3 regions of the Ligilactobacillus sp. UO.C109 genome follow, and region 3 is predicted to be linked to each of the others. Evidence: predicted binding sites of a transcription regulator. Region 3 holds the regulator's gene; each other region holds the start of a gene.
What was found. Region 3 encodes CtsR, which represses protease genes until heat stress. Its sites were predicted from a motif close to TTGGTCAAAAAAGGTCAAANA; they were not measured.
Positions count from the first base shown of each region.

Region 1: the regulator CtsR is predicted to act here: its motif matches at 6,584-6,604, upstream of ftsH (ATP-dependent zinc metalloprotease FtsH).
Region 2: the regulator CtsR is predicted to act here: its motif matches at 1,637-1,657, upstream of clpB (ATP-dependent chaperone ClpB).

Region 1 covers NZ_JAPSFH010000006.1:4,638-12,675, reverse strand. Annotated here, with positions in the region: gene mfd (transcription-repair coupling factor) at 1-1,736, shown strand, start outside; gene OZJ21_RS01495 (putative polysaccharide biosynthesis protein) at 1,746-3,323, shown strand; gene OZJ21_RS01490 (RNA-binding S4 domain-containing protein) at 3,323-3,592, shown strand; gene OZJ21_RS01485 (FtsB family cell division protein) at 3,631-4,026, shown strand; gene OZJ21_RS01480 (S1 domain-containing RNA-binding protein) at 4,115-4,579, shown strand; gene tilS (tRNA lysidine(34) synthetase TilS) at 4,636-5,994, shown strand; gene hpt (hypoxanthine phosphoribosyltransferase) at 6,011-6,550, shown strand; gene ftsH (ATP-dependent zinc metalloprotease FtsH) at 6,691-8,038, shown strand, end outside.
Region 2 covers NZ_JAPSFH010000027.1:358,817-366,854, reverse strand. Annotated here, with positions in the region: gene OZJ21_RS06005 (DUF1831 domain-containing protein) at 6-347, shown strand; gene mnmA (tRNA 2-thiouridine(34) synthase MnmA) at 460-1,587, shown strand; gene clpB (ATP-dependent chaperone ClpB) at 1,712-4,303, shown strand; gene OZJ21_RS05990 (YjzD family protein) at 4,353-4,538, opposite strand; gene dnaE (DNA polymerase III subunit alpha) at 4,687-7,980, shown strand.
Region 3 covers NZ_JAPSFH010000034.1:2,797-10,834, forward strand. Annotated here, with positions in the region: gene OZJ21_RS08755 (dihydroorotase) at 1-719, shown strand, start outside; gene OZJ21_RS08760 (carbamoyl phosphate synthase small subunit) at 719-1,807, shown strand; gene carB (carbamoyl-phosphate synthase large subunit) at 1,800-4,985, shown strand; gene OZJ21_RS08770 (dihydroorotate dehydrogenase) at 5,004-5,948, shown strand; tRNA gene OZJ21_RS08775 (tRNA-Pro) at 5,985-6,058, shown strand; gene OZJ21_RS08780 (CtsR family transcriptional regulator) at 6,250-6,717, shown strand; gene OZJ21_RS08785 (ATP-dependent Clp protease ATP-binding subunit) at 6,739-8,038, shown strand, end outside.

The sequences.
Region 1 (8,038 bases), on a different contig from region 3:
AAAAGGGATACGCATTTACTCCTGATGATAGCTATCAAAAAGAGTTCGAAGATGCATTTCCATATACAGAAACACCAGATCAACTGCGGAGTGCTAAAGAAATTAAACAAGATATGGAAAAGACCAAGCCAATGGATCGATTATTAATTGGTGATGTTGGTTATGGTAAAACAGAAGTGGCGTTAAGAGCGGCTTTTAAAGCGGTTCAAGATGGTAAACAAGTTGCTTTCTTGGCGCCAACAACAGTTTTAGCTCAACAACATTACGAAACAATGGAACAACGTTTTGAAAATTTCCCTGTTGAGATTGGTATTTTATCTAGATTTAATACAGCCAAGGAAATTAAAGAAACTATCGAAGATTTAGAAACAGGCAAGTTGGATATTGTTGTTGGTACGCATAGATTATTGTCAAAAGATGTAAAATTTGCAGATTTAGGGTTATTAATTATTGATGAGGAACAACGTTTTGGAGTTAAACATAAGGAACGATTAAAAGAATTGAAGACAAGTGTAGATGTTTTAACATTAACAGCTACACCTATTCCAAGAACGTTAAATATGTCTATGTTAGGTGTACGTGATTTATCAGTTATTGAAACAGCACCCATGAATCGTTATCCAATACAAACTTATGTTATTGAAAAAAATTATGGGGTAATTGTAGATGGAATTAAGCGTGAAATAGAGCGTGGGGGACAAGTTTTCTATCTGCATAATCGGGTTGATGATATTGAAAAAGTTGCTAGTGAATTAGAAAGTCTAGTACCTGAAGCTAAAGTGGCTTATATTCACGGAAGAATGACCGAAACGCAACTAGAAAATATTTTGATAGATTTTATCGATGGTGAGTATGACGTCTTAGTCACAACAACAATTATTGAAACTGGTGTTGATATTCCTAACGTGAATACATTATTTGTTGATAATGCGGACAGAATGGGATTATCACAGTTGTATCAATTAAGAGGACGCGTTGGACGATCAAATCGCATTGCATATGCTTACTTTATGTATCAACCTAACAAAGTGTTAACAGAGGTCGCTGAAAAACGTCTGGAAGCTATTAAAGATTTCACAGAGTTGGGCTCAGGATTTAAAATTGCGATGAGAGATTTATCAATTCGTGGAGCTGGAAATCTATTAGGTAAGCAACAACATGGTTTCATTGATTCTGTTGGATATGATTTGTATACACAGATGTTAAATGATGCTGTAGCCAAGAAACGTGGTAAAGAGATTAAAGTTAAAACGGATGCTGAACTTAATCTTGATTTAGAAGCTTATTTGCCAGCGGATTATATTACTGATCCTAAACAGAAGGTTGAAATTTATAAACGAATCCATCAATTTGAAAATGAAGATCAATATATAGAAGTTCAAGATGATTTAATTGATAGATTTGGTGAATATCCAATAGAAGTACACAATTTATTAGAAGTTGGCCTATTAAAAATGTATGCTGATGCAGCTTTAGTAGATAGTGTTAGTCAGAATAAAAAAACAATTGAAATTGAGTTATCAGATAAGTTAAATGGAAAATTAGACATTAAGGATGTTTTTAAAGTATTATCGGTAACTAAATTTAGTACGACTCTGGGAAATAAAAACCAAAAAATTCAGATTAAGTTAAACATCCAAACTGGCATGGAAAGTAATCAAATTTTGGAAGAATTAAAGAAATTACTCAAAGAATTAGCTAAAATGGTGGATGTTACTATGGATAAATCAGCATAGGTGAAGGTAATGAAAAATAATTTTGGAAATGTTATGAAGGGAGCAATAATCCTATCAGGGGCTTCTTTTATAGCTAAAATTTTAAGTGCGATGTACCGAATTCCGTTTGAAAATATGGTAGGGAATTTAGGATTTTACGTTTATCAGCAAGTTTATCCGATTTATGCAATTGGAATGACTTTTTCTTTATCAGGATTTCCTGTATTTATTTCAAAAATTATTGCTGAACAAGATGATATAGAATCAAAATACCAGATTTCAAAAAGGATATTCAACGTTTTAGTTGTACTGGCTATCTTGTGCTTTTTATTTCTACAATTTGGATCAACTCAAATTGCTGAAGCTATGGGAGATATAAAGCTGGAAGTAATTATCAAGAGTGTTTCCTGGATGTTTTTGTTGATGCCTTTTTTATCAGTAGGAAGAGGATTTTATCAAGGCATATTTAATATGACGCCCACTGCTGTATCACAAGTGTATGAGCAACTAATAAGAGTGATTGTTATTATTGGGGTTGCATGGTATGCGGTTAGACATCATTGGTCTATTTATAAAATGGGAGCTTGGGCGATGTTTGGCTCAACATTAGGAGGTTTAGTTGCACTACTATGTTTTGTAGGTATTTTTATAAGGCTTTTTTCAAGAAAATCTCACAAACATAGTATCAAATATCGAGATTTAGTAAAGAGACTAATGACAGAAGGAATCATGATATGTTTATTTACTGCATTGATAGTACTTTTGCAATTAATAGATTCCTTCACAATTAAGAATAATTTGGAGATTTATGGCCTATCTTCAATAAAAGCTAGCAATATAAAAGGTATTTACGATAGAGCTCAACCTTTAATACAATTGGGATTAGTAATAGGAGTAAGTTTTTCTTCGACGCTTTTACCTTCTCTAACAGCAGCAATTGAAAAGAAAGAAAAAACTACTTTTGAAAATACGGCATCATCTATCTTGAGAATTAGTTTAGGAATAGCTAGTGCTACTACAGTGGGATTATTAGCTTTATTGCCTGAAGTTAATAAACTTTTATTTGGTGATAGTGAACTTAGCTTGGTAATTGGAATATATTTACTAGGCATAATTTTGATGACAGTAATCAATAGCTATAGTTCTATTTTACAAAGTATTGATGAGTATAGAGTGTTACTAATTGGATTAGGGGTAGCTTTCTTAACTAAATATATTCTTAATAGTTACTTAATTGGTAAATTTGGAATAATTGGAGCAAGTATTGCTACTACAGCTAGTTTATTATTAGCTGCAATTATCATTATTCTCTTTAGTTCAATAAAGCTTGAGATTTTATTTAGAAGTGATGGTTATGTCTTAAAATTATTACTTATTTCATGTATCATGGGGATAGTAGTAAAAGGTCTTTCAATATTATTGGGATACCTATTGGGAAGTTCTAGATTAGATGTCGGAATAATTTCAGTAATATGTATTCCTGTGGGAGTATTTATTTTTGGAATTTTAGCAATTAAGTTTAATTTATTTACAAAAGAAGAATATATGGCTATGCCAGGTGGAATTAAGATTATAAAAATAATTGACAAATTAAATGGAGGACATTGATGAGATTAGATAAGTTTTTGAAAATATCACGCATTATTAAAAGAAGAACAGTAGCAAAAGAAATTTCAAGTCAAGGTAGAATTACAATTAATGGCAAGGTGGCTAAATCATCATCAAATGTAAATGTTGGCGATGAAATTGTGATAAACTTTGGTAATAAAGTATTAACGGTTAAAGTTAATGATATTAGAGATACAACAAAGAAGAAAGAAGCACAAGAATTGTTTGAAGTTATCTCTGAAGAATATAAGGAAGATTTTTCTATATAAATCGTTTTGGATAAAGAATGGAAGGGGCTAGATAGTCAGTGAAGAAAAGATCAAAGATTACTATTATGGATAATGATTATTTTCGTAAGCAACAAGCTAAAAGTAAAAATGCTGCTTTAAAAGCTAAACACTATCAACATTATCGATTGTTTAGAGTAAGTATTATTTCTTTAACTATACTATTAACAATAGTGTTTGGAATAAGACTCATTACAATGCACTATCAAACCCAAAATATTAATGTTCAAACGGAAGAAGCTAATAAGAAGTTAGAAAAAGTAAAAGCTAAAAATACTGATTTGAAAGAGCAGATTAAGCAATTAAATGATGAAGATTATTTAAGAAAATTAATTCGAGAAAAGTACTCCTATTCTAAAGATAACGAAATAATTTATAACTTACCAACAGATGTTACAAAAAATATTGGACAATAATTAAAAAAAGTTTAATTTAGTAGTATTAATAATATTTAGTGCGTGATATACTGAGAGGTATAGAATTTCAAGGAGGAAGACAATTTTTATGTCGATTGAAGTAGGAGCTAAACTTTCCGGAAAAGTTTCAGGAATTACAGATTTTGGTGCATTTGTTGATTTAGGGGATAAGAAGACAGGATTAGTTCATATTAGTGAAGTATCCAATACTTTTGTTAAAGATATCCATGAAGTCTTATCTGTTGGTGATGAAGTTACTGTTAAAGTTTTATCTGTCAGTGATGATGGTAAGATCGGTCTTTCCATCAAGAAAGCAGTGGATAAACCTCAAAAGCAAAACAACCAACGTCGTAACAATAATCACGAACAACACAATAATAGGGATAAAGTAAAGAAAAATCATAATACTTCTTTTAAGCCAAAGCATGAAGAAAAGAAGAAAGATTTCGATTCCTTATTAGCTGGATTTTTGAAGGAAAGTGAAGATAGATTGACTTCCTTGAAACGTAATACAGAAGGAAAACGTGGCGGTCGTGGCGGTCGTCGCAGCTAATACAACAAAAGGTAAGAGGTAATTACTTCTTGCCTTTTTATTTTTTGAAGTGAGTGATAAAGTTGAATGTAAAAAAATTTGAAAATCAATTATTACAGCGACTTAGGGATTTAAAAATTTCCAATAAAAAAGTATTGCTTGCAGTTTCTACAGGTGTAGATTCTATGGTCTTATTATCAGGAATGTTGAAATTGAGTAAAGTTTTAAATGTAGAAATTAATGTCGCTTATATTGATCATCAATTACGAGAGCAAAGCAAAGAAGAAACAAAATTTATTAAAGAGTTTTGTTTTGCACGAAATATTCCTTTATATGTATACAGGTGGGAAAAAGAAGAACATCCTGTACAAAGCATTGAAGCTGCAGCCAGAGAAGTTAGATATAACTTTTTTGAAAAAGTCCTAAAAGAAAATAATATTGAGTACTTGGTAACGGCGCATCATGGAGATGACCAAGCAGAAACTTTTTTAATGAAATTAATTCGAGGTGGGAATATTCAACAATTACAAGCAATTCAATCTGTACGCATTTTCAGAGAGGATTATCAAATAGTTCGTCCCATGTTAATTTTTAATAAAAAAGAAATTTATGATTATGCTAAACAATTAGGGATTAAATATTATGAGGATGAAACTAATAAAAGCGATGACTACCAAAGAAATAGGTTACGACATCATATAATTCCAGTATTAAAAGCAGAAAATCCAGAATTTTTAAAGCATGTATTAGAATATACTCAGCAATTAACAAATAATTTACAAGCAATTCAAGAAGTAGCTGATGTGAAACTGAATAAGATTTCTAAAGAAGAAACTTTGGACTATGATAAATTTGTTAAAGAAAGTCCCTTATGGCAACGTATTCTACTTGAACGATATTTAGAAGTAAAAGGATTAGAAATCAAAGAAACACAGGTACAGCAAATTTTAGCGATGCTTAATGATGAGAAGAAACCTCAAGCAAAGTTTGATTTGAATGAAAAATTTGAATTCTATCATGAATATCTCGAAATAGGAATAAGAATTAAAAGTACTACTAGTTTAAATCTAGAAGAAAATTTTGAATTAAAATTGAATAAATGGCATAACTTAGAAGAAGGGAAAAAGATAGGCTTATTTAAGATTAATGAAATAGAACTAATGCCTGGAGATGAAACTCTAGTTGTAGAAGATAATGAAAATTGGGTAATTAGACATAGACAACCGGGTGATTCACTAAAAATGAGCTTTGGAAATCAAAAAATTAAAAAAGTTTTTATTGATAAAAAAATTCCAAGTGAACAGAGAAATAAGAGTTGGCTAATTACAAAAAATAAAAATGAAGTGTATTGGATTTTAGAAACAAAAAAAACTGATTTGTCACTGGCCCCACAAAATGCTAAAATTCATTACATACTAGTATTTAGAAAAAAGTAAGAAAGAGGTTAATCTTATGAACAACGACATCAAAGAAGTTTTATACAGTAAAGAACAAATCGCTGAAGTTACTAAAAAACTAGGAAAGCAAATTACTAAGGATTTTGAAGGTAAAAATCCATTAGTAGTTTGTGTTCTTAAGGGTGCTGTTATGTTCACAACTGATATTATTCGTGAAATCGATACATATTTAGAATTAGATTTTATGGACGTTTCTAGTTATGGAGAAGGAACAGAATCATCTGGTGAAGTTAAAATTATTAAAGACTTAGATACATCTGTAACTGGAAGAGATGTTTTAATCGTTGAAGACATTATCGATACAGGTCGTACATTACAACGTTTAGTTGAACTATTTAAGCATCGTAATGCAAAATCTGTTAAGATTTGTACTTTACTTGATAAACCTGAACGTCGTGTTGAAGGAGTTAAGCCTGACTATGTAGGATTTGAAGTTCCTAATGAATTTGTAGTAGGTTACGGTTTAGACTTTGCAGGTCGCTATCGTAACTTAGGATATGTTGGAATTTTGAAGCCTGAAGTTTACGAAGGTTAATAAAATTTTAAACAATTTATTTTAGTGAAATTAATAGTCAATAATAGTCAAAATTTATTAATTATGCTATTATATTCACAATGGAGTGCTTATTTAATGGTGATAAGTGACTCTTTAATCCTTGGATATGGAGGAACGTTATGAATAACAACAGGAATGGTAACGGACTTCTTAGAAATAGTTTCTTTTATATCGTAGTATTCTTGGGTATTATGGGTGTCTTGTATTATATGTTTGGTAGTCGCCAAAGTATGCAGACACAACAAATTCAATCTAGTCAATTTATAACAGAATTGAAGAAGAATAATATTAAAGATTTTACGATGCAACCTTCTGGAAGTACGTACAAAATAACGGGTACTTATCGTCATGCTAAGAAATCATCTGGTTCGAGTGGTATTGCCGGAATTGCTTCCAGTGGTGCGGATGAATCAACTGGTTTTACAACTAATGTATTGACGAATGACTCGACTGTAAAACAAATTCAAGAGTATGCACAAAAAAATAAAATAAAAAATAGTGCTAAAGAAGAAGAATCTAGTAGTATTTGGATTCAACTTTTAATTTCAGTAGTTCCAATTCTATTCTTCATTTTCTTCTTCTACATGATGATGGGTCAAGCTGGCCAAGGTGGCGGCGGTGGCCGTGTTATGAACTTTGGAAAATCCAAAGCTAAGCCTATTGACAAAAAGAACAATAAAGTTCGTTTTTCAGATGTAGCTGGTGCTGAAGAAGAAAAGCAAGAATTAGTTGAAGTTGTAGAATTTTTGCGTGATCCACGTAAGTTCTTAGCTTTAGGTGCTAGAATTCCATCTGGTGTGCTATTGGAAGGACCTCCAGGAACTGGTAAAACTTTACTTGCTAAAGCTGTTGCTGGTGAAGCTGGTGTACCATTCTTCTCAATTTCTGGTTCTGACTTCGTTGAAATGTTCGTCGGTGTTGGTGCTAGTCGTGTGCGTGACTTATTTGAAAATGCTAAAAAGAACGCACCATCTATTATCTTTATCGATGAAATTGATGCGGTAGGTCGTCGTCGTGGTGCCGGAATGGGCGGTGGACATGATGAACGTGAACAAACACTTAACCAAATGTTAGTTGAAATGGATGGTTTCGAAGGTGATGAAGGTGTCATCGTTATGGCAGCTACTAATCGTTCTGATGTATTAGATCCTGCTTTGCTACGTCCAGGTCGTTTTGACCGAAAGATTTTAGTAGGTCGTCCTGATGTTAAGGGTCGTGAGGCTATTTTGAAGGTTCACGCTAAGAACAAGCCTTTAGCAAAAGATGTCGATTTGAAGATGATTGCTAAGCAAACACCTGGTTTTGTTGGTGCTGACTTAGAAAACTTATTGAATGAAGCTGCATTACAAGCTGCTCGTCGTGATAAGAAAGAAATTGATGCATCTGATATCGATGAAGCAGAAGATAGAGTTATTGCAGGACCTGCTAAGCGTGATCGTGTAATTAGTAAGCATGAACGTGAAACAG
Region 2 (8,038 bases), on a different contig from region 3:
TTATTATGGCATATGGCACAACAGCAAAAATATTAGGAGATACAAAGACATACAAACTTTCTACTAATGTTAAGAGATTTCCACTACGCGATGCAGGCTTTATAGAGTCTAAGGGTGGTAAATTTCAATTAGAACGTTCATTAGATCCATATTCTCCTTTCAATCAAGGATATAAATTAAAAGTCGCAATTCAAGCTGACATGAAGAACTTTAAGATGGTTACTTTAACAGCTAATGGAATGCGCGAAGTAAATATTTTTAAAGGTAATGACAACCAAGGTAATATTGAACAATTAGAATTTATCATTAATGATTTAAAGGAAAGGAAAATCCTAGAAGAAGTTTAGGATGTATTTATGCTTGATATTAATGGTAATAATAGCTATAATGTAGCTTACTGAACAAAAACGACCTTCAAATCGTGAAATTCAGAATATATTGAAATGATGGTGATTTTTTGTGAAAGACAAGAGTCAAATTCGTGTCGTTGTAGGAATGAGTGGTGGAGTTGATTCTTCAGTTTCTGCTTACTTATTGAAACAACAAGGATATGACGTTGTTGGTGTATTTATGAAGAACTGGGATGATAAGAATGATAGTGGTGTCTGTACAGTAACAGAAGACTATCAAGACGTAGCTAAAGTTGCTAGTCAAATTGGTATTCCTTATTACTCAGTTAACTTTGAAAAGGAATATTGGGATAGAGTATTCACATATTTCCTTGATGAATATAAAAATGGACGTACTCCAAATCCTGATATTATGTGTAATAAAGAAGTTAAGTTTAAAGCTTTCTTAGATTACGCAATGTCTATTGATGCAGATTATATTGCAATGGGACACTATGCACAATTGCGTCGTGATGAAGATGGCAGAGTGCATTTACTACGTGGAGCAGATGATAACAAGGATCAAACTTATTTCTTGAGTCAGCTTTCACAAGAACAATTACAAAAAGTAATGTTCCCAATTGGACACTTACAAAAATCAGAAGTGAGAAGAATTGCTGAAGAAGCAGGTTTAGCAACTGCTAAAAAGAAAGATTCAACTGGAATTTGCTTTATCGGTGAACGTAACTTTAGTAAATTCTTAGGTGAGTTCTTACCTGCTCAACCAGGTGAAATGGTAACTCTTGACGGTGAAGTAAAGGGAAATCATTTTGGCTTGATGAACTATACTATTGGTCAACGTAAAGGCTTAGGTATCGGTGGCGATGGTAAGAGTAATGAACCATGGTTTGTTATCGGTAAAGATTTGAAGACAAATACTTTATTAGTAGGACAAGGCTACCACAATGAACATTTATACGCTAATAGTTTAGATGCTTCAAAGTTGAGTTTTGTTGACGATATTTCTGATCGCGGCGATGAGTTTCATTGTACAGCTAAGTTCCGTTATCGCCAAAAAGATACAGGCGTTACAGTTAAATTTAATGAAGATCGTACAAAGGTTGAAGTTATTTTTGACGAACCTGTACGTGCTATTACTCCTGGACAAGAAGTTGTATTTTATGATGGTGAAGAATGTCTAGGTAGTGGAACTATTGACCACGCATATAAGGAAAGTAAATTATTACAATACGTATAATTTTGATAAAGAGGATTGCTATTAAGTGATCCTCTTTATTTTTAAATAAAAGGTCAAACTTAGTCAAACTTTAAAAAAGATGATATAATATAGAAGATGAAATATATTGTGAGGACTGATAAGTATGGATAACGAAAATTATACAACTGAAGTTCAAAAAAGTTTGGCAGAAGCACAAAAGGTGGCAATTAACCGAAAACATCAAGAAATTGGAATTAATGAATTATTTAAAGTGTTAGTTCAACCTGGAGAAATAGCTGCTGAGATCTATAAAAAAGCAGGTTTAGACATACAGGCCTTTGAAAGATTTATTGATGGTGAATTAGATAAAGTCAGTGTTGTTGAAGGTGGTAATGTTCAATATGGACAATCAATAAGTCAGCAACTTTTTTCATTACTACAAAAAGCACAAGAAATAGCTAAAAGTAATCAAGATACTTATGTGTCTGTAGATACCTTAATGTTAGCTTTAATGGAGTTAGAGTACAATCCCTTAACAGAATATTTAAAGCAAACTGGATTAACAAAAGATCAGTTAGGCAAAGTTGTAGCTGATTATCGAGGAGGAGAAAGAGTGACAAGTCAAGATCAGGAAAAAGGCTATAAATCACTTGAAAAGTACGGAGTAAATTTAAACAAAGAAGTTAGAAATGGTAATCAAGATCCTATTATTGGACGTGATGAAGAAATTCGCGATGTTATTCGAATTTTATCAAGAAAAGCTAAGAATAATCCAGTTTTGATAGGTGAACCTGGTGTTGGTAAAACGGCTATTGTTGAAGGACTAGCACAGAGAATTGTTCGAAATGATGTTCCAGATAACCTAAAAGATAAGACTATAATTTCTTTGGATATGGGTTCCTTAATTGCTGGAGCTAAATATCGTGGAGAATTTGAAGAACGATTAAAGAATGTATTAAAAGAAGTGAAGAAAAGCGAAGGAAAGATCCTACTTTTCATTGATGAAATTCATAATATAGTTGGAGCAGGTAAGACTGAAGGTTCGATGGATGCTGGAAACTTATTGAAGCCAATGTTAGCTAGAGGCGAATTACATTTAATTGGTGCCACTACTTTGGATGAATACCGAGAATATATTGAAAAAGATAAAGCTCTTGAAAGACGTTTCCAAAAAGTACTTGTTAAGGAGCCAACTGTTGAAGATACAATTTCCATTTTGCGTGGCTTAAAAGAACGTTATGAAATTCATCACGGAGTTCGTATTCATGATAATGCTTTAGTAGCAGCTGCAACTCTATCCAATCGCTATATTACGGATAGATTTTTACCAGATAAAGCCCTTGATTTAATCGATGAAGCTTGTGCTGAAATACGTGTAGAAATGAATTCCGTTCCTAATGAATTAGATCAAGTAACTCGCGAGTTAATGCGTGAGGAAGTTGAAGAAGCTGCTTTGAAGAAAGAAACAGATACTGCATCTAAGAAACGCTTAGAGGAGTTACAAGCCGAATTGTCCAATTTACGTGAAAAAGCTAATAAACTTCGTCAACGTTGGGAAGATGAAAAACTAGACATCCAAAAAGTATCTGATAAGAAATCTGAATTAGATAAAGCTCGTCATCAATTAGAAGAAGCTGAAAATAATTACGATTTAGAAAAGGCTGCTAAGTTACAACATGCAACGATTCCACAACTAGAAAAAGAACTACAACAATTGGAAAATAGTGAACGTCCTAAAGAATGGATGGTTGAAGAGTCTGTCACTGATAAGGAAATTGCAGAAGTAATTAGTAGAATGACTGGTATTCCAATTAGTAAATTGGTTGAAGGAGAACGTGAAAAGCTTTTACATTTAGCAGACAATTTGCATAAGCGTGTAATAGGACAAGATGAAGCTGTAGATGCAGTTTCTGATGCAGTCTTAAGATCTAGAGCTGGTTTGCAAAATCCTAACAAGCCATTGGGATCTTTCTTGTTCTTGGGGCCAACAGGTGTCGGTAAAACAGAACTAGCTAAGGCTTTAGCAGAGAATTTATTTGATTCTGAAAGCCATATGGTAAGAATTGACATGTCAGAATATATGGAAAAATATTCAGTTTCAAGATTAGTTGGTGCTGCTCCTGGTTATGTAGGATACGAAGAAGGTGGGCAACTTACAGAAGCTGTTCGTCGCAATCCTTATACTATTATTTTGCTAGATGAAGTTGAAAAAGCTCATCCAGATGTTTTCAACATTTTATTACAGGTTCTAGATGATGGGCGCTTAACTGATGGCCAAGGAAGAACAGTTAACTTTAAGAACACAATTTTAATCATGACATCTAATTTAGGTTCAGAGTTCTTGCTAGAAAATGATTCTACAGATGGTACAATTTCTCCTGAAATAAAGAAGAAAGTCATGCAACTAACACAGGCACATTTCAAACCAGAATTTTTAAACCGTATTGATGATATTTTGATGTTTACACCATTAACAATGGATTCTGTACAAAAGATTGTTGAAAAATTCATTCATCAATTGTCAGACAGGTTAGAAAGTCAAGAGATTACGTTAGGTATTGATGAAGATGCTCAGAAGTGGATTGCTAAAGAAGGATATAACCCAGCTTATGGTGCAAGACCATTGCAAAGATTTATAACTAATAACGTTGAAACGCCGCTAGCTAAGGAAATAATCGCTGGGAAAATTCTACCTCATTCTAAAGTGACGGTAACTTTAGTAGATAACCAATTAAAATTTATAACTCAAGCATAATAAAAAAGTGTGTGAATTTTACGTTCACACACTTTTTGTTTGATATAAACTATTTTGAAGCTTTTTTATCGCTGATAAAGTAGTTCAAGCAGTTAATACCGATTAAACCACCAATCATGCAAATTACACCACTTGCTAACCAGTCAAATTGAACACCAGTTAAAGCAGAAATGATATAACCAATAACTTCACCATAGATAAAGCCCCAAAATAGGACTGTAAGTTGTTTACCCATTTTCAACACCTCATATCTATACTAAGTTATTCTATCACAATTTTAAAGAACTTACATGTAATATTTGTGTATCTTATCTATAATTTTGTAAAGTTGATATCTTTTAAGTATAATGAAATTGTATTTTGTAGGAAAGGAGAGATATTATATGTATGCTCCCTTACAAGTTTTAAGTTCATATAGTTTGTTGCAAAGTCCATTGAGAATTTCAGAGTATGTAAAGTTAGGAAAAGAATTGGGATACAGTGCTCTGGTATTGACAGATATAAATTCAATGTATGGCGTTTTGGACTTCTATCATGAATGTGTTAAAGCAGGAATTAAGCCAATTATTGGTATTACATTACAATCTAGCAATGATGAGTATATTTTTATTGCTAAGAACAGTAATGGTTATCAAAATTTGATGAATATTTCTTCAAAGAGACTAACTGCAGTAGATGAGAACTATAAAAATATTTTTAAATTAGCAGATATTACAGAGTATTTACAGGATGTAATTGTTGTATTGAATCCATCGTATCTAACGGTAAATGACATAATAAGTGATCAAGTGACAGAATTACAAACATTAGTGTCAGCTGCCGAGACAATTTATTATGGTGTTAACCCTAATGATAGAGATGCTATAAATAATGATTTAATGGCTGCTGAGAAGTTACAATTAGAGACGATTTTATTAACACCAGTTAAATACTTAAAAGAACGTGATTATTTTAGTACTAAGGTATTACAAGCCATAGGAACTGGTGAAAGTGTTAATCCGAATTGGAATTTTAAAAATGATGGAAATTATCTACATACACCTGAGGAATATGAGCGCTTAGGTACAGATTATTTAAGTAGTGCATATCAAAATGCAATTAATGTGATTGCTCAATGTAACTTAACATTAAACTTTCCTAAAACACAGTTACCCCATTTTAAAGAAACTAATGGCTTAAATTCAGAAGATTTCTTAAGAAAATTATGTCAAGAAGGATTAGCTAAAAGAATAGCGGAAGAAAATATAAAGAACCAAGAAGAATATCAAAATAGATTAGATTATGAATTATCAGTTATTCATCGCATGGGATTTGATGATTACTTCTTAATTGTTTGGGACGTGACAAATTTTGCTCATGAAAATAATATTTTAACCGGTCCAGGTAGAGGATCAGCAGCTGGTTCTTTAGTTTCGTATACCTTATATATTACTGATATTGATCCTATTAAGTATGATTTGATTTTTGAGCGTTTTTTGAATGAAGAACGTGCTCAAATGCCAGATATTGACTTAGATATTCCTGATATAAAAAGAGATACTATCATTGAATACTTACATCAGAAATATGGGCAGCAACATATGGCACAGATCATAACCTTTGGAACATTAAAAACAAAACAGGTATTGCGCGATGTTGCTAGGGTATTTGATTTAAAAACTTATGAAGCAGATGCGTGGAGTAAGGCGATACCTAAAGAATATGGAATTACTCTAAAAGAAGCGTATGCTAGTAGCCAATCTTTGAAGAACTTAGTTGCAGATAACTCTAAAAATCGACTATTGTTCGAAACAGCCATTGCACTTGAAGGATTACCACGACATTATTCTACACATGCGGCTGGAATTATCTTAAGTGATGATGATTTAGTAGATCACGTACCAGTTCAGATTGGTGGCGATGGTATTTTAATGAGTCAATTTGCTAAAAATCAAGTTGAAGAAGTTGGATTATTAAAAATGGATTTTTTAGGATTGAGAAATTTATCAATTTTGGAAAATACAATTACACTAATAAAAAAGGGTTATCATATTGATTTTGATATAAGAAAAATTAATTTGGATGATCCTGAGACTTTAAAGATCTATCAAAATGCAGAAACAAGTGGTATTTTTCAATTTGAATCAGCTGGTATCAGAGGAGTATTAACGAAATTAAAGCCCACTTCATTTGAAGATGTAGCAGCGGTAAATGCCTTATATCGTCCAGGACCTATTCAAAATATTGATGAATTCATTGCGAGAAAGCATGGTGAAAGACCAATAACTTATCCTTCAAAAGAACTGGAAGGTATTTTGAAGCAAACTTATGGAATTATGGTTTACCAAGAACAAGTTATGCAAGTTGCCTCTACTATGGGAGGATTTACTTTAGGACAAGCTGATTCGCTTAGAAGAGCGATGAGTAAAAAGAAGCATGATATCATCTCGCGAATGGAAGTTATGTTTATTAATGGTGCGATGAAAAAAGGATACACACATGAGGTTGCTAAAAAAGTGTATGCTTATATCATGGAATTTGGAGATTATGGTTTTAACCGGTCACATGCAGTTGCTTATTCAAAAATGTCATTTGAATTAGCATATATAAAAGCACATTACCCAGCAGCTTTCTTTGCAGCTTTATTAAATTCAGTAATTGGAAATCCGCGTAAAACTAAAGATTATGTTTTGGAAGCTAAGAATAAGGGAGTAAGAGTGCATCACCCAGACATCAATATTAGCCAATCTCTATATATCTTACGTAATGGGGAAATCTACTTTGGTTTAAGTTGTATTAAGTCATTGAGAAAGAACTTTCTTCAAGATATTTTGCAAGAAAGAAAACGAAGTGGCATTTTCAAAAACATGGAGGATTTCTTGCAAAGAATCGATAAAAGATACTTAAAAAGAGAATTAATAGAGATTTTAATTTACTCGGGTGTTTTTGATACATTTGGTCAATCTAGAAAAGAATTGTTGGCAATGTTACCACGCTTACTAAGCAATATTGAACTTAGTGGAAATAATGTTGAACTATTTTCAATGTTAGCACCCAAGAAAACAACTGTAGAAAAGATAGAGATTTCAAATGATGAACTCTTAGAAAAAGAGAATTATTATCTAGGGGCTTATTTATCAGGCCATCCAGTCGAAAAATATACAGAGTTAATCTATTTAACCAATTCAACTAGAGTTTCTCAAATAAATGAGTCTAATAAAGATAAGTATGTTTCAATGATTTTGCAGATAAAAGTTATAAAAATCATTAGAACTAAAAATGGTTCTCAAATGGCGTTTGTAACTGCAGCAGATCAAACTGGAAACATGGATTTAACGTTTTTCCCTAATGCATATAAGAGATTTTCATCAGTTTTGGAAGATGGAAATATAATCTTGATTGAAGGTAGAGTTGATACAACAAGAGGATTGGCCATAACAATTAGTAAAGCGATGTTAGCAAACGATGTAAGAATAAAAACTTATTATCTACGCTTATCAAAAGCCTTCGATACAAGTAAAAGGAGAAATCTTGAAAAGTTAATGCTCCAAAATAGTGGTAATGTACCTGTTATTATAGTTGATGAAAAATCGGGGAAAAAGAAACTTCTTAATAAAAAATTATGGCTATCACAGGATAAAATAGTTTACAATAGACTTGTAGAGTTGTTAGGAGTTGAAAATGTAGTTTTGAAATAAATTAAGTTACTTTTTCAAAAAAATTGTTGGTTTTGACGGCTTTTTTACAAAAAAATCA
Region 3 (8,038 bases):
TTATGAATGCAGGAAAGAGAGCTGAAGAATTAGGATTACCAGGTATCCTAGGCATTAGCGAATCTTCACAAATTGCTCGTGACTTACTTTTAGCCAAAGAGACTGGAGTTCATTACCATGTATGTCATGTGTCTACTAAAGAAAGTGTTGAATTAGTTAGATTGGCCAAACAACATAAAATAAATGTAACATGTGAAGTATCGCCACATCATTTACTACTAGCAGATGTCGATATTCCTGGAAATGATCCTTATTATAAGATGAATCCACCATTAAGAGGTGTAGAAGATAGACAAGCTTTAATTGATGGTTTGTTAGACGGAACAATTGATATGATTGCTACAGATCATGCTCCACATAGCATTGACGAAAAAACTGGTGATATGCGAGAGGCATCATTTGGTATTACTGGTAGTGAAACAGCATTTGCAATGTTGTATACCAAATTTGTCAAAACAGGAATCTTCACACTGGAACAATTATTACAATGGATGAGTATTAATCCTGCTGAAAAATTTGGAATGGAAGATGCCGGAGAATTATTACCAGGAAAGAGTGCAGACTTAGCAATCTTTGATTTAAATAAAGAATATGTCATAAAAGAGGAAGATTATTTATCTAAGGGAATAAATACACCTTTTACAGGCGAAAAAGTGTATGGTCAAACAGTTTTAACTATGGTAGATGGGCAAAAAGTATACCAAAAGGAGGAAAAGTAATGAAACGCTATTTGATTTTAGATGATGGCTCTGTTTTTGAAGGTGAAGGATTTGGAGCAAAAAGAACTTCTTTTGGTGAAGTAGTTTTTACTACCGGTATGACAGGATATCAAGAAGCTGTTACTGATCAGTCATATGCCAATCAGATTTTAGTTTTCACTAACCCATTAATTGGTAACTATGGGGTGAACTTAGATGATTTTGAATCCTTGGAACCAAATTGTCAGGGTGTTGTTTGTCGTGAGGTTGCTAGAGTTTCAACTAATTGGCGCAAACAAGAAAGTTTTCCAGAATTTTTAGAAGAAATGAATATTCCAGGAATTAGTGGTATTGACACACGTGCATTAACCAAACTCTTACGTTCACACGGAACAATGAAAGGTATGTTAGTTGATGCTGAAGTTGACATTGAGGAAGCAAAACAAAGATTACATAATACAGAAATAACCAGTCAAATGGTAGCTGAAGTGTCTACAAGTAAAGCATATCCAAATCCTGGTAATAAGCGAAACGTTGTTTTAGTAGACTATGGGGTTAAGCATAGTATTTTACGTGAGTTGGCTGCACGTGATTGTAACACAATTGTTTTACCTTATACGGCCACAGCTAAAGATATTTTAAGACTTAAGCCAGATGGAGTATTACTATCTAATGGACCTGGTGATCCAATTATGATGGAAAATGCAGTTGAAATGGTCAAAGAAATTGAGGGGAAATTGCCAGTGTTTGGTATCTGCCTGGGTCACCAAATCTTGTCATTAGCAAATGGAGCTAAAACATTTAAGATGAAATTTGGTCATAGAGGCTTTAACCATCCAGTAAAAGAAATTGCTACAGGTAAGATAATGTTTACCTCACAAAATCATGGGTATGCAGTAGATCCAGATTCCATTGAAGGAACAGATTTAATTGTTACACATACAGAAATTAACGACGGAACCGTAGAAGGTGTTAAGCACAAGTATTATCCAGCATTCTCCGTGCAATTCCATCCAGATGCAGCACCTGGACCACTTGATGCAATAGATATTTTTGATGATTTTATGCAAATTATTGATCAAAGAAAGGAAGAGAGAAACAATGCCTAAAAGAACAGATGTCCACAAAATAATGGTGATTGGTTCAGGTCCAATTATTATCGGTCAAGCAGCAGAATTTGATTATTCTGGAACACAAGCTTGTTTGGCTTTACGTGAAGAAGGATATGAAGTAGTTTTAGTAAACTCCAATCCTGCTACTATCATGACAGATACAGAAATTGCCGACAAGGTATATATTGAGCCATTAACAGTTGAATCAGTTTCTCGAATCATTCGTCAAGAATTTCCAGATGCAATTTTACCTACTTTAGGTGGTCAAATTGGTTTGAATTTAGCAATCGCATTGGCTAAAACTGGAATTTTAGAAGAATTAGGAATAAAGCTTCTAGGAACGCAATTAGATGCAATTGATCAAGCTGAAGACAGACAAAGATTTAAGGACTTAATGCAAGAATTAAATGAACCAGTTCCAGACTCAAAGACTGTTGAAACTGTGCAAGAAGCTTTAGATTTTGCAGCTGAAATTGGATATCCTGTTATTGTTCGTCCTGCATTTACGATGGGAGGAACTGGTGGCGGATTGTGTGATAATCCTGAACAATTAAAGGAAATAGTAGCCAACGGTCTAGAACTTTCACCAGCAACTCAATGTTTGATTGAAAAATCAATTATGGGTTACAAAGAAATTGAATTTGAAGTAATGAGAGACGCTGACAATAATGCGATGGTAGTATGTTCAATGGAAAACTTTGATCCAGTTGGTATACATACAGGTGATTCTATCGTGTTTGCTCCAACTCAAACTTTATCAGATAGAGAATATCAAATGTTGCGTAATTGCTCTTTGAAATTAATAAGAGCATTGAAAATTGAAGGTGGATGTAATGTTCAATTAGCTTTGGATCCTAATAGTTATAGATACTATGTTATTGAGGTAAATCCTCGTGTATCACGTTCATCAGCATTAGCTTCTAAAGCAACAGGTTATCCTATTGCTAAATTAGCAGCTAAGATTGCCGTAGGATTGACACTGGATGAAATTAAAAATCCTGTTACAGGAACAACATTTGCTGAATTTGAACCTGCTCTTGACTATGTTGTTGCTAAGATTCCACGTTGGCCATTTGATAAATTTACTCGTGCAAATCGTCGTTTAGGTACTCAAATGAAGGCAACTGGTGAAGTAATGGCTATTGGACGTAGTGCTCAAGAAGCTTTACAAAAAGCAGTTCGCTCATTAGAAATTGACGAAAAAGATTTAATTTCTGCTAAAGCACAATCTGCAACTGATGATGAAGTAGAAGAAAAATTATTCCACGCACAAGATGACAGACTATTTTATATAGCAGAAGCATTTCGTAGAGGTTACACAATTGAAGAAGTACACGAATTAACCAAGATTAATTTGTATTACTTAGATATTGTAAAGCAAATTGTAGAGTTAGAAAGTAAACTTTCTCAAAATAAAGAAGATTTAGACGTTTTAAAACATGCAAAACGTTACGGATATAGTGATTATACAATTGCTAAGTTATGGGGCACTACAGAAGATGAAGTAAGAAATTTACGTAAAGAACATAAATTGCTACCTGTTTACAAGATGGTAGATACTTGTGCAGCAGAATTTGATTCAAGTACACCTTATTTCTATAGCTCATATGATTTAGAAAATGAAAGTAAAAAATCTGATAAAAAATCAGTGCTTGTAATAGGTTCAGGTCCTATTAGAATTGGCCAAGGTGTAGAATTTGACTATGCAACTGTACACAGTGTTAAGGCTATCCAAAAATTAGGATATGAAGCAATTGTAATGAATTCTAATCCTGAAACAGTATCAACGGATTTCTCGATTTCTGATAAATTGTATTTCGAACCTTTAACACTTGAAGATGTTTTAAATGTGATTGATTTAGAACAACCAATGGGAGTAATTGTACAATTTGGTGGGCAAACAGCGATTAACTTAGCCGCTGGATTAAAAGCACATGGTGTAAAGATTTTAGGTACAACAGTTGAAGATCTAGATAGAGCTGAAGATAGAGAACTATTTGACCAAACAATTAAGAATTTAGGATTGAAACAACCAATTGGTAAAACAGCAACTACTCAAGAACAAGTTATTGCTTGTGCAGAAGAAATTGGCTATCCAGTATTAGTTCGTCCAAGTTATGTTTTAGGTGGTCGTGCTATGGAAATTGTTAATAATGAACAAGAGTTATTAGATTATTTAGCACAAAATGCTCCTGCAGAAATTGATCACCCAATTCTCGTAGATGCTTACTTGTCAGGTCTAGAATGTGAAGTAGATGCGATTTGTGATGGTAAAGACGTATTACTTCCAGGTATTATGGAACATATTGAACATGCTGGCGTTCACAGCGGAGACTCTATGGCTGTTTATCCACCTCAAAGTTTTGATGAAAATATAAAGCAACAAATTGTGGATGCAACTGAAAAGTTAGCTGTCGCATTAAAGTGTGTTGGTATTATGAATATTCAATTTATTATCCATAACAATGAAGCATATGTGTTAGAAGTAAATCCTCGTGCTAGTCGAACTGTACCATTCTTAAGTAAGATTACTGGAATTGAAATGGCACAAGTTGCAACAAGAGTAATTCTAGGAGAATCATTAGCAGAACAAGGATATCAAAGTGGTTTATATCGTGAAAGTGATATGGTACATGTTAAAGCACCAGTATTCTCATTTAGTAAGTTAGCAGATGTTGATAGCTTCTTAGGACCTGAAATGAAGTCTACAGGTGAAGTTATGGGTAGTGACTACACCTTTGAAAAAGCACTGTATAAAGCATTTACAGGTGCTAAGATGGAATTACCAGATAATGGAAATGTACTATTAACAATTGAAGATAAAGATAAGGATGCTGTATTACCACTTGCTAAGAGATTTAGTAAGATAGGTTATCGTATGTTCGCAACTGAAGGAACAAGTCAATTTTTACGTGAAAATGGTTTGTTTGTACAAACTGTAGATAAGTTAGGTAAAGATACTGGTAATGAAACTTCATTACATGATTTGATCGTTAATGATGGTGTTGATTTAGTAATCAATACTATGAGTCATGATCAAGAAGTAGCATCGGATGGATTTGTAATCCGTCAATTAGCTATCGAGCATAATATTGCATTGCTAACATCATTAAATACAGCAGATGCATTATTAAAAGCACTTGAAAATCGTTCATTTGCTACTAACTCACTTTAATTAATGGAGGAATTTATCATGGAAACAAAAAAATTGGCAGTATCATTGCCTGGACTAGAATTAAAAAATCCTATCATGCCTGCTAGTGGGACTTTTGGCTTCGGCGATGTTCCAAGTGCTAATAAATATTCTTTGGATACATTAGGAGCATTGGTTATAAAAACTACTACTCCAGAAGCTAGAACCGGGAATCCTGATCCTAAAATTTCAGTAATTGAAGATGGAGTCTTAAATGCAGTTGGTCTTACTAATCCTGGTGTAGATGTAGTAGTGTCTGAAAAGTTACCAGCTTTAAGAGAAAAATATCCTGAACTACCAATAATTGGAAGTGTTGGTGGAGCAACAGAAGATGATTATGTTGAAGTAGCTACTAAATTGTCACAATCAGGAATGGTTAATGCATTAGAGTTGAATATATCTTGTCCTAATGTTCATGAAGGTGGTATGGCATTTGGAACTGTTCCAGAAGTTGCTGAAAGATTAACAAAGAAAGTTAAGGAAGTTTCAACAGTTCCTGTTTATGTAAAACTCTCACCTAATGTAACAGATATAGTGGCTATTGCTAAAGCTGTGGAGCGTGGTGGAGCAGATGGAATAAGCATGATTAATACAGTTTTAGGAATGCACATAGATGTAGCGTCAGGTAAACCAGTACTTGGTAACATTATGGGTGGTTTATCTGGGAAAGCTGTAAAAGCAATTGCGATTAGAATGATCTATCAAGTCGCTCAAAATACTGATTTGCCAATTATTGGGATGGGCGGGGTAGAAACAGTAGATGATGTCTTAGAGATGTATATGGCTGGTGCTTCAGCTGTTGCTGTTGGAACTGCACATTTCCATGATTCTATGATTTGTCCACATTTGATTGAAGAACTTCCAAAGAGAATGGAAGAATTGGGAATTGAAAGCCTTGAGGAATTACGTTTAAATGTGAAAAAACGTGGAGCGTTCAAGCTTTAATAAGTAAAAATAAAGTAATATAATGGAATCTGTACTCGGAAAATAGCTCAGCTTGGTAGAGCACATCGTTCGGGACGATGGGGTCGCAAGTTCGAATCTTGTTTTTCCGATAGGATTCTAAAAAAACACAATATTGTTAAACTCTCTTTGAGTAGAGTAGGGATTAAAAAATTCTTGCACTACTTTAAAGAGAGTTTTTTGATTGTTAATAGATACTAAATTTTTGCATTTGTTGCCGAAATTCATTTATAATAGACTAAAAGTCAATGTAGGTCAAACCTACAAGAGAGGATGGAGAATTATGCAGAACCGTAACATTTCAGATATTATTGAACAATATTTGAAAGATATATTGGCTGATTCAAGAAGAATTGAAATAAAGCGGTCTGAGATTGCACAGCAATTTGACTGTGTTCCATCACAAATTAATTATGTAATAAAAACTCGTTTTACTTTGAAAAATGGCTATGTTGTTAAAAGTAAACGTGGCGGTGGCGGCTATATTCGGATTGTAAAAGTAGATTTGGCAGAGAATCAGTCTGTTTTAGATGATTTGATTTCTGCAATTGGCACTGAAATTACAGAAAACCAGGCTTACCAATTAATTAGTAGTTTATACGAGGATGGCGTCTTTTCTAGAAAAGAAGCAAATTATGTCTTAGCTGCTATTAGCCGACAAGCTTTGGATTTGCCGACTGCTGAAATGGAAAATATGATTCGCGCAAGGATTTTGGTAAGTATCTTAAATCAATTGAGATGCGAAGAATAGAAGGGAGTAATGGTTATGGCTATGGAAGAAAGGTATACACCGAGTGCTAAACAAGTATTAGTTCTTGCACAACAACAAGCTAATTACTTCAAGCATCAAGCAATAGGAACAGAGCATTTACTTTTAGCACTAACAATGGAGAAAAATGGCGTAGCTGCTAAAGTATTACAAAGTTTTGTAGTAACTGAAGTAGATGTGCGAGAAGAAATTGAACATATCGTAGGATACGGTAATTTACAACGTAGAGGCGCTGATACTTATTTACCATATTCCCCAAGGACTCGTTATGTATTAGAGCGTGCTAGAGAACATGCTAAACTTTTTAATGTTGAAAAGGTAGGAACAGAACATATTTTGTTAGCACTATTAGAAGATGATAAAACTATTTCTTCACGTATTCTAGCAGCTCTGAATATTGATTTACGTAAGGTGAAAAATATTACCTATCGTACAATGGGTGTAGATGCAACAACAGCTAATAGAACACGTAAGAAATTAGCGTTATCAGAAAAGAAACAGGATAATGGTACACCTACGTTAGATGAATTAGCACGTGATTTGACAGAAATGGTGCGTAAAGATCAAATTGATCCAGTAGTTGGTAGAGATAATGAAATTAAGCGTGTTGTTCAAATTTTAAGTAGAAGGACAAAGAATAATCCAGTTCTTTTGGGAGAACCAGGTGTAGGTAAAACAGCTGTTGCAGAAGGATTTTCACAAAAGATTGTAAATGGTGAAGTTCCTGATAATTTGAAGAATAAGCGTGTAATGATGCTTGATATGGGATCTTTGGTTGCTGGAACAAAATATCGTGGTGAATTTGAAGATCGATTAAAGAAGATTATTGAAGAAATTCGTGAAGATGGCAATGTTATTTTATTCATTGATGAAATGCATACTCTAATAGGCGCGGGTGGTGCTGAAGGCGCGATAGATGCTTCCAATATTTTAAAACCAGCATTAGCGCGTGGTGAAGTACAAGTAATAGGTGCAACAACTTTAAATGAATATCAAAAATATGTTGAAGCTGATGCAGCTTTGGAAAGACGCTTTGCTAGTGTGACAATCAATGAGCCAACCCCAGAAGTAGCGTTGACAATTCTAAAAGGATTACGTCCTAAATATGAAAAACATCATCAACTTCAAATTACAGATGAGGCATTAGAGAGTGCAGTTAAGTTAAGTAAAAGATATATTGCTTCAAGATTTTTACCTGACAAGGCAATTGATTTAATGGATGAGGCTGCTGCTAGAGTAAGAATTAATAATGCACAAAAAGTGGACAAAGTTTCTGCAATAAAGAAGAAATTATCAGAGCTTT